3 regions of the Sphingobium cupriresistens LL01 genome follow, and region 2 is predicted to be linked to each of the others. Evidence: predicted binding sites of a transcription regulator. Region 2 holds the regulator's gene; each other region holds the start of a gene.
The links. Region 2 encodes LexA, which represses DNA repair genes until DNA is damaged. Its sites were predicted from a motif close to GTTCCNCNCTTGTTCT; they were not measured.
Positions count from the first base shown of each region.

Region 1 (3,276 bases), on a different contig from region 2:
TTATCAAAACAACGATGCTGAATTCGCCACTTTGCCGGGCAAATATGCGTCGCCGAAGGGATGCGTTCTGCTCGCGGATCGGGCAGGCGAAATTGAGGGCTGCGTTGCGATGCGCCTAGTCACTCCCGAAATTTGCGAGATGAAGCGACTATACGTTCGCCCCCATGCTCAGGGACGCCATCTTGGTCGCGCCCTCGCCGAACGCCTGATCGAGGAAGCTCGCGCCGTGGGCTATAGCGAAATGAGGCTCGATGTGCAGGCGAAGTTCGATCCCGCGCGCAAGCTGTACGAGGCCCTCGGCTTTGTCCCTGCCGAGCCGATTTCCTTCAATCCGGTGCCCGGCGCATCGTTCCTCGGCCTCTCCCTGTAGCCGCCACGATTTTTATCTTAAGTTGGAGGCTGACAACAGGCGATAGCCGCCGAGTTGCGAACATCCGGCGGCCTGATTACGCTGGTGCCGAAAGGTAACGCTTGTGATTGTAACCGTGTTGATCGTGTCCATCATCTTCGCGCTAGCGATGATTGGTCTGTCTATCTGGGCAAACGCGCATTTCAGGGAAAGTGAAAGGTTGCCGATGCAGTGGAGGCTTTCGCGGTCAGAGCCGCTTTCCAAGTCGATCAACTGGTCTGCTTCCCGCATTCTCGCTCTTAGTTTTACCCCGTTTCTCGCAATCTGCGTGCTGGGGCTAATCTGTGTTGGAGCGATGACGCTTACCCCGAGGCCGGGGCAGGAGTGGATGCTATTGCCTGCCTTGATGTTCATAGGCACCACATTTGTCGCGGCTCATGCGTTACACATTTGGCTGATCGATAAGACTTTGAAGCACGACGGCAGATAACGCACGCCAATCAGGTAATAGCCGACACCGAAGCGGTTCTGGAGCCGCTTGGCGTATGTCTGAGTCCGTCCTATGTATCGACCCCTGCTTGGAGGAACAGGAGTGACCTATAGCAAAGGCCCCTGTCCTGGCGCCTTTCGCTTCACCCAAGGAATATCTGTTCGCTCGACGGCCATCCTCTCCGCCGGATAAGGCCGATCAAATTGATATAGATCGGCTAACGGCGCGGTGAGCCAGGTGTGCCAATGCTCAGGATCGAGGATAACCGGCGAGCGGTCGTGAATGTCGGCAAACTCAATGCAATTGTCCGTCATGACGCCAGTGTATGAGAGGCCCCAATCCTCATTCGACCACAGCCCCGCCCACGCAAAAATCGGTTGATCGGGAACCGACAACCACGCCTCTGTCATCTTGCCTTTCGGACCGATGGCCTCTGCAAAGTGCGCCGTGGGAATGAGGCAGCGGTTGCCGGGGTCTATCGCCCAGCGCTTCCAGAATGCGCCCAGCTTGTCAAAGCGTGCATTATTGACTGGCTTCGGCGCGAGCGGCTGTCCCTTGCTGCCCTTAAGCGTAACCGGGAAGCCCCATGTCATCCGCTCTAGGACCATCTCACCGTCAACAAGCCGAACGACAGGACCAACCTCTTTCGGATGAACGCGATCGGGATTGGCGTTGTACTGCGCGCCATTTCCATTCGCGGGGATCACATCGAGAATTAGTTGACGCTCGCCGGGATTATATCTGTTGCACATCATGCGAAGCTGGTGCCGCTGCCTTTAGCTGTCAATCATACGGCTCAGGGTAGCGTGCGGAATGCCTGTTTTGCGGCCCTTCACCTCTAAAAAAGACGCGCGCCGAAGGCGCTCCACAGGGCCAGACCGTTTGAGCGATGAACCGATGTTCCCATTTCGTTCTATGATGCGTTAGAAGGGGGGAAAGAAGGGAATCACGATGTTGCTGCCACCGATGCAGCCGGTCCCGCTTGCCGAGGTGCCAGAGGGGCTAATTCCCTTTCTCATCGGGGCGGCGGGAGCTGGCTTTCCCAGTCCATCGCAGGACTGGGCCGAAGATCGCATTTGCCTGATCGAGTTGCTGCGGCTCGACCGCGCCGCCAGCTTTGTGTTCCGCATTAGCGGCACCAGCATGATCGACGCGGGTATCTACGATAACGATGTGGTGGTGGTAGACCGCGACACGCGGGCCGTTGAGGGACATATCGTCATCGCCATCGTGGATGGCGGCTTTGTCTGCCGCCAGCTCGCGCGCCGCCAGGGCGGGACGTTTCTTGAGGCTCGTAACGCCCGCCAGCACTATGACCCTACTCCCGCCGAGGGCGTGGAAATATGGGGCGTCGTGCGAACGAGTGTCCGTGATTTTCGGCGCTAGGCCTCGCAGATGACCCATGGAATTGTCGATGTTGCCAACTTCTATGTCTCTGCCGAGAGGCTTTTTGACCCGTCATTGCGCGGCGTTCCCGTCATCGTCCTATCGAACAACGACGGTTGCGCGGTTGCGCGCAGCGAGGAAGCGAAGGCCTTACATGTCCGCATGGGCGAGCCGGTTTTTAAAATCCGGGATCGGATCAAACGGCACGGCATCCAGCTCCGATCGAGCAATTACGAACTCTATGCCGACCTCAATCGGCGGTTCAACGCCGTCATTGCCGAGCATAGCGATACGGTGGAGATCTACTCGATAGACGAGAGTTTCTACCGCGCCCCCACCTTGCCCAACGGCCTTGGCGACGTGGACGCCGCGCACACGTTGCGCGAGGATATATTGCGGCAAGTCGGCCTCCCGACCCGGATCGGCCTTGGCCCGACACGCACTCTATCGAAAGTCGCCAATGCGCTCGCCAAGGCCACCGAAAAGGTTTGGGGCGGCGTGGTGGATCTCCACGACACTGAGCTACGCCGCCGATTGTTCGAGCGATGGCCGGTCGGAGAGGTGTGGGGAATAGGAAGCACGGTTGAGGCGCGGCTTCGACCTCTTGGCATCCGAACAACCGCCGACCTGGCGGCGATGCCGCCCGCGGTCGCGCGCGATGTGGGAACGGTTGTACTTGAGCGGCTTGTGCGCGAGCTGGGCGGCATAGAATGCGCGGACTTCAAGGTTGAGCCCGACGCGCTGAAGGCAACCGCCGTCACTCGCCAATTCGGAGAGCCGGTCAAAACGCTGGACGAGCTGCGCGAGGCGATGGCGCGGCGCGCGGCGCGCGCGGCCGAGAAGATCCGCGCCCAGGGCCTCGTTGCAAGCCGACTGATCGCCTTCGCCCATGGCTCACGCTATCGGCCGAACCCGCCTTCCGCTTCGCGATCGGCGCGGTTGTCGCCGCCTTCCAACGATCCGCGCGTAATCTTGCGGATCGTCGGCCAGATGACGGAGGCCATGTTTCAACCGGGGGGCGTCTATACGAAATGCGGCGTGTTGCTGGAGG
Region 1 covers NZ_KQ130440.1:3,851-7,126, forward strand. The annotation lists gene V473_RS21290 (GNAT family N-acetyltransferase) at 1-370, shown strand, start outside; gene V473_RS23750 (hypothetical protein) at 383-763, opposite strand; gene V473_RS21300 (SOS response-associated peptidase family protein) at 947-1,594, opposite strand; gene V473_RS21305 (LexA family protein) at 1,791-2,225, shown strand; gene V473_RS21310 (Y-family DNA polymerase) at 2,235-3,276, shown strand, end outside.
Region 1: a site for LexA is predicted at 1,739-1,754, ahead of V473_RS21305 (LexA family protein). Genes of this name have one in related genera too.

Region 2 (3,276 bases):
GCGGCCGGCGCGGCGGACCTTGCAGCCCTGGCGCCGGGCGAAGCGAGCCGCATCTTCACCGGCGCGCCGCTACCGCCGGGCGCCGACACCATATTGATCCAGGAAAATGCGACCCGCGACGGCGACTGGCTGACCGCCAGCGCCGATCCGCTACCCGCAGGTCGTCATGTCCGCACCGCCGCCTCCGACTTTGCGCAGGACGCCCTGCTGCTGGAGGCTGGCGGTCGCCTCGGCCCGGCTCAGGTCGCGCTCGCCGTGCTGGGTGGCCATGGCGTCGTGCCGGTCGGCGGTCGGCCGACGGTCGCGCTGCTGTCCACCGGCAATGAACTGGTGCCGCCCGGCGCCCCGACGCCGCCGGGTTTCCTGCCTTCCTCCAACGCGCCGATGCTTGCCGCCCTGCTCGCCGCCCTGCCCTGCGACGTCATCGACCTCGGCATCGTGCGGGACGACCTCGATGCGATGGTGGCCGCGATCGAACGGGCGCGCACGGCCGACATCATCGTGTCGACCGGCGGCGCCTCCGTCGGCGACCATGATTTGGTCCGTCCCGCTTTTGTGAAAGCAGGCGGCGCGCTCGATTTTTGGAAGATCAAAATGCGGCCGGGCAAGCCGCTGATGGCGGGGCGAATCGCCGATACGCTGTTCCTGGGCCTGCCGGGCAATCCCGTCTCCGCCTTCGTCACGGCCACGCTGTTCCTGTTGCCGCTGGTCCGTCATCTGGGCGGCGCACGCGATCCGCTGCCACCGACAAGCGACGCGCCGCTCGCCTCACCGCTGCCCGCCACCGGCGATCGTGACGATTATCTGCGCGCCTGGCGCGGACCGGGCGGCATCGTGTCGGTCACGTCACAGGACAGCGCGGCCACCGCCGCCATGGCGAAGGCCGACTGCCTGATCCTGCGCCCCGCCGGATCGCCGCCGGCGGCTCCCGGCGATCGGGTCTTGATTCTGCCGCTGCCCTGACATGTTCGGTGCTTGACTAACCTTCATCTGTTTCCTATGCGTTCCTCATACGTTCCACGGAGGATCGCAATGTTGACGCCCAAGCAGCAGGAATTGCTAAGCTTCATTCAGACCCGCTTGGACGAAGGCGGCGTGTCGCCTTCTTTCGAGGAAATGAAGGATGCGCTGGACCTGCGGTCCAAATCCGGCATTCACCGCCTCATCAACGCGCTGGAGGAGCGCGGCTTCATCCGTCGCCTGCCCAATCGCGCCCGCGCGCTGGAAGTGCTCAAGCTCCCCGATGCGATGCATCGCACGCCCGCGCCAGTGATCGCGCTCAAGCCCAAGGTTGCGCCGCCCGCCCAGCCGCCGATGATCCCCACCGCCGCCAATGACGTGATCGAAATCCCGCTGCACGGCCGGATCGCGGCCGGTGTGCCGATCGAGGCGATGGAAGGGCAGACGATGCTCTCCGTGCCCGCCGCGCTGCTCGGCGCGGGCGATCATTATGCGCTGGAAGTGTCGGGCGATTCGATGATGGAAGCCGGCATCCTCGACGGCGACTTCGCGTTGATCCAGCGCACCGACGTCGCCCGCGAAGGCCAGATCGTCGTCGCGCTGATCGACGAGGCGGAAGCGACGCTGAAATATTTCCGCCGCGAAGGCAGCCGCGTCCGGCTCGATCCGGCCAACCCGGCCTATGAGCCGCAGATATACGATCCGCGCCAGGTCCGCATCCAGGGCAAGCTCGCGGGGCTGCTGCGCCGCTACAATTGAGGCCTGTGTGATTGGGCCTTAAATGATTCAGGCTGGTCCCTCCACGTCCGGCGGGTCTGGCGGGCGACCCAGGGATGCGCGTCGCCCGCCCGATGGACGGTGTGAACTTCGCCCTTCGCCAGGATCATAGACAGCCCGCCGGTACGCGCGAGCGACCGGCGATCGACCTTCATCCAGCGCGGTCGGCACCAGCGCGGCAGGCCCCGATCGCTGACGACGATGTCCGCCGCCGCGCAATCGCCGGCGAAACTCGACCGATCGATCAGCACATTGCTGCGAGTAAAGAGCAGCCGCCAGTCGCGGCCCTTGCCATCCTTCATCCTCATGGCGCACATATCCTGCGAGCAGCGCGTCTCCGGCAGCGCCGCGATCGCCGCCAGTTCGCCGTCATAACCTGCACTTTCCGACAGCACGTCCCGCACATAATCCCCCGCCCGATCGCGCAATATCGCCATGCCCTTTCCCGTCCGCACGGCGACATGCCGCCCGTCGCCGGTAATCAGGATATCGGGCGGCGCGGCGGTAAAGGTGACCGCCACGCCGATCAGCACCGGCGCAAGTCCCAGCCATCGCCATCCCGTCCGCCATAACAGGCACCAGAGCAGTCCGACGATGGTGATGCCGAACAGCCCCATACCCATGGTCGGCGCGAGCAATGTGGCCATAGGACTCGCCGCCACGCCATGAGCCAGCAGCAGCAACAGGTTCAGCGCCTGCTGCGTCAACCACCAGAACGGCGCGCCCAACCCTACGACATCCAGCACGAGCGCCAGCGCCTCCAGCGGCATGACGACGAAAGTGGTGAGCGGGATCGCGATCAGATTGGCGAAGGCGCCGAGCAGGCCCGCCTTGTGAAAATGGAACAGCGCGATCGGCATCAGCACCAGTTCGACGGCGATCCCGGTCGCCAGCGTGACGACCAGCAAGCGACCCGTCTTGCGAATCACGCCCTCGTCCCTGACGGCGGCAAAGGCGCGAAAGCGCGGATGTTCGGCCAGCGCCACCAGCGCCGTCACCGCCGCGAAACTCATCTGGAAACTCGGCCCGACCAGCGCTTCGGGCCACAGCAGCAGCACGACCAGCGCCCCGGTCGCCACCAGTCGCAATGTCACCGCATCCCGACCCATCGCCAGTCCGCCCAGCACCAGCAAGGCCGCGACGCAGGATCGCACCGTGGGCACCTCCGCCCCGGTTAGCAGCGTATAGCCGATCCCCGCCAGCGCCCCGCCCGCCGCCGCGATCAGCATCAGCGGCCAGCCAAGCGCCGCCCGCTGGCTCAAGGCCATCACGCGCATCAGCAGGAAAATGACCGCCCCGATCAGCGCCGTCACATGCAAGCCGCTGATCGACAGAAGATGCGCCAGCCCGCTGCGCCGCATCGCTTCCGCATCCGCTTCGGGGATCGCGCCCTGGTCCCCGGTCGCCAGAGCGGCAGCGATTCCTTCGGCGGGACCATCCACTTGCTCCAATATATGGCCGAACAACCGCGCCCGCAGCGGTGGCGCGGCGGTGGAGGGGATCACTATCTCTATGGGCTTCAACGCCTTGCCGGTGGCC
Region 2 covers NZ_KQ130434.1:1,562,482-1,565,757, forward strand. The annotation lists gene V473_RS07630 (molybdopterin molybdotransferase MoeA) at 1-963, shown strand, start outside; gene lexA (transcriptional repressor LexA) at 1,033-1,719, shown strand; gene V473_RS07640 (ComEC/Rec2 family competence protein) at 1,710-3,276, opposite strand, start outside.

Region 3 (3,276 bases), 1.2 Mb from region 2:
GCCGCTGGAGGCGATGGCGCAAGGGCGTCTGGTCGCGGCGTCGAGCGTCGGCGGGCATCGCGAACTGATCGAGGATGGCGTCACCGGCGCCCTGTTCGCGCCCGACGATCCGGCGGCGATCGCCGCGGCGCTGGCGGACCTGTTCGCCAATCGCGACGGATGGGATGAACGCCGGGCCGTGGCCCGCGCGTTCGTCGAGCGCGAGCGTAACTGGTCGTCAAACATTGTGCGTTATGAACCCGTTTACCAGCGGCTGCTGGCGCGTCCCGCACGGACGCGCGCGGCCGCATGAGCAAGGGTTGAACATAAGGTGGCGGCGGGAGTCATCAGCAGGCGGGGCATGGCGATCGCCGCACTGGCCGGTCTGGCGGCTGCGTTGCTGGTGTTGTGGATGCCGGTCGGCCTGGTCGAGATGATCGTGGCGTCGAGCGGCCTCAGCGAAGCGTGGCCGGCCGCGGCGCCGCCGTTGGGATGGAAGGCGCGGCTGATGATGGCGGGTTTCGCCGGCGTCATGGCGATCGGCCTGGTCGGCCTGGCACGCCGCGATGCGGATGCGCCGGAACAAGAAGATGGGAAAGGACGCGCCCATCGCGTCCAGGGAGCACGTAAAATGGGTTTCGCATTCTCCAAGCTGACCGCGCTGGCGCGGGGCCGTGCTGCATCGGGCATCGAACCGGACGCGCCGATCCTGCGGCGCGCCGACGCGCATCCTGATGCGCCGTCACGCCCGCCGATCTTCGCGAGCCGGGACTTTGACGGGATCGACATTTTCCCGCGCGCCGAATCGGGCCGCCGATCGCTGGTGGCGCGTCGCGACCCGGAGCGCGACACGATCGTCCCGCTCGGCAAGCTGCCCATGCCCAGCGCGCCGATGCCGCTGACGGACGCAGAGCTGCCGCAACCCGCCTTCCTGCGGCCGGCCGGTCCCTTTGCCGTTCCGACCCTGGTCGAAGACGATATCGACGATGATGGCGCGGACGAAGATTATGCCACGTTTGAAGCAGCGCCGGTCGCGGCCGAATGGACCGCGCCTGCGATGCCCGCCAGCGTCGCCCAGCCCGCCGAAACAATCCGTCCCGCGCCGCTGCCCATGCCCTCCACCCATGGCCTGTCGATCAGCGAACTGACCGAGCGATTGGAACGCGGGCTTAAGCACAGGTCGCGGAAAATGTCGTCGGCCGGGGCCGGTGGCGGTATGATCGCCGACATGCCGGTGGCCTCGGCCGTGCCGGTGCGCAAGACGGTGGAGCAGGATGCCGACGAAGCGCTGCGCGCCGCGCTGGGCGCGCTGCGTTCCATGACCGGGCGACGGTGACAGCCGCCGCCCGGCGCAGGTCTTACCAGTCTTCGATCGTCAGGGCGGACAGTTCCAGCCAGACGCTCTCCATATCCGCATCGCCATCATCGACGCTGATGTCAGCGACGAAATGGCCCGGCAGCACCCATTCGGCATCGGCGAGGCCTGCCATGAAGGCGCTGCCGCGTTCAGGGAAATCCTCGCCGCTCAGGCGCAGCCGCACCATATGGCGCTGCCCTTCGAACAGGGCGCTGGCCCAGGGGCGGCTGACCGCCCGTTCGACGATGGCGGGTTCGCCCGCGCGGGCAAGCAGTTGCGCCAGCAAGGGCGGCAGCGGGCTGGCCCTTTTCCTTCCTATTCCTTTATTTCGGATGAGGTTGGCCACGCCGAACTCATGATCCAGACTTGTCATTGGCTGATGCTCCTGCGATAAGTGTTCATGAAATGTTCTACTCGTCTCCTTATGCGATCGCCGGGTTGCCGACCCAGGCGCAGGTCGAAAACCAGGCGTGGATCGCGTGCGCAGCGGCGTCCGAAAGTGGTTGGCCGCATCTTAAATTCGCGAAGAAATTGTTCGATCATGCGCAGCAACATTGGCCTTCTTCTCCCCAGTCAGCACGACTCGCCCGCTGCAAGTCGATAGGTTTATTCCTATCTCTAACGCAATTTCCTACTTGTCTAGGAAAATTCCTATCATTATGGATTGGATATGGATGAATCGGAACATACCCGGATTGCGCTCGATCGGCTGATTGCCGAACGGGGGGAGAATTATGCCGATCTGTCCCGGCTGATCGGCCGCAATCCCGCTTATATTCAGCAGTTCATCAAGCGCGGCACGCCACGCAAGCTGGACGAGGAGGATCGGCGCGTGCTGGCGCGCTATTTCGGCGTGCCCGAACAGATGCTGGGCGGCGCGACGGCGCCGGTCGCGGCCCCCGCCCGGATGCGCGGGATGCCCGCGGTGGTCGCGGTGCCGCGGCTGGCGCTGGGCGCGTCGGCGGGGCTGGGATCGCTGGACGAGGATGAGCAGGCGGCGGGCGTGATGGCGTTCGATGCGCGCTGGTTGCGCCATCTGGGCGTGCGACCGCAACGGGTGTCGATCATCCGGGTCGATGGCGAATCGATGGCGCCGACGCTGAACGACGGCGACGACATCATGGTCGATCATGACGATGATGCGGGCCGCCTGCGCGACGGCGTCTATGTGCTGCGGCTGGACGGCGTGCTGATGGTCAAGCGCGTCGCCATGGGGCCGCGGCGCGGTTGGTTCAGCGTGGTGAGCGATAATCCGCATTATCCCGACTGGGCGGATATCGATCCGGCGCTGGTGGATATTGTCGGCCGGGTCGTCTGGAGCGGCAGGCGCTTGCATTAGCGGTGTCCGCCTCCCAATCCGTCAAGTGGATGTTTTCCGACTGGGTCGGGATAGGCGGGGTCGGCACGGTGTTATGCTGCCGTTGAGGCGACGGCGTGGCTGCGCCAGAGGAGTGTCGATTGAACGATAATGGCGCGGTGATCCGCAAGGGACAGGAATGGCGCGGCGCGCCCATGGCGCTGGCGACGGTGGTGTCGACCTGGGGATCGGCGCCGCGGCCGCGCGGCAGCCATATGATCGTCCATGCCGATGGCCGGTTCGAGGGCAGTATTTCGGGCGGCTGCGTGGAAAGCGACGTGTTGCAACGCGCGGCGGAAGTGATCGGCGGGCGCAACGCCCATGTCGAAAGCTATGGCGTGGCCGATGGCGATGCCTGGGAAGTCGGCCTGCCGTGCGGCGGCGAGATCGCGGTGCTGGTCCAGCCGGTGAGCGAGGCCGGCTTCGCGCCCGGATTGTTCGACCGGATCGCCGCCGCCAGCGCGCGCGGCCGGGCGCTGACGCTGGCGACCGACCTGGACAGCGGCGTGACGCGCGAGGCGGCGGGAGAAGGGGATTTCCTCAATCGCTACGATCCGCCGCGCCGTCTGCTGATCGTCGGTGC
Region 3 covers NZ_KQ130434.1:330,930-334,205, forward strand. The annotation lists gene V473_RS01585 (TIGR04063 family PEP-CTERM/XrtA system glycosyltransferase) at 1-292, shown strand, start outside; gene V473_RS01590 (hypothetical protein) at 341-1,315, shown strand; gene V473_RS01595 (hypothetical protein) at 1,338-1,709, opposite strand; gene V473_RS01600 (S24 family peptidase) at 2,007-2,675, shown strand; gene V473_RS01605 (XdhC family protein) at 2,795-3,276, shown strand, end outside.
Region 3: a site for LexA is predicted at 1,744-1,759, ahead of V473_RS01600 (S24 family peptidase). Genes of this name have one in related genera too.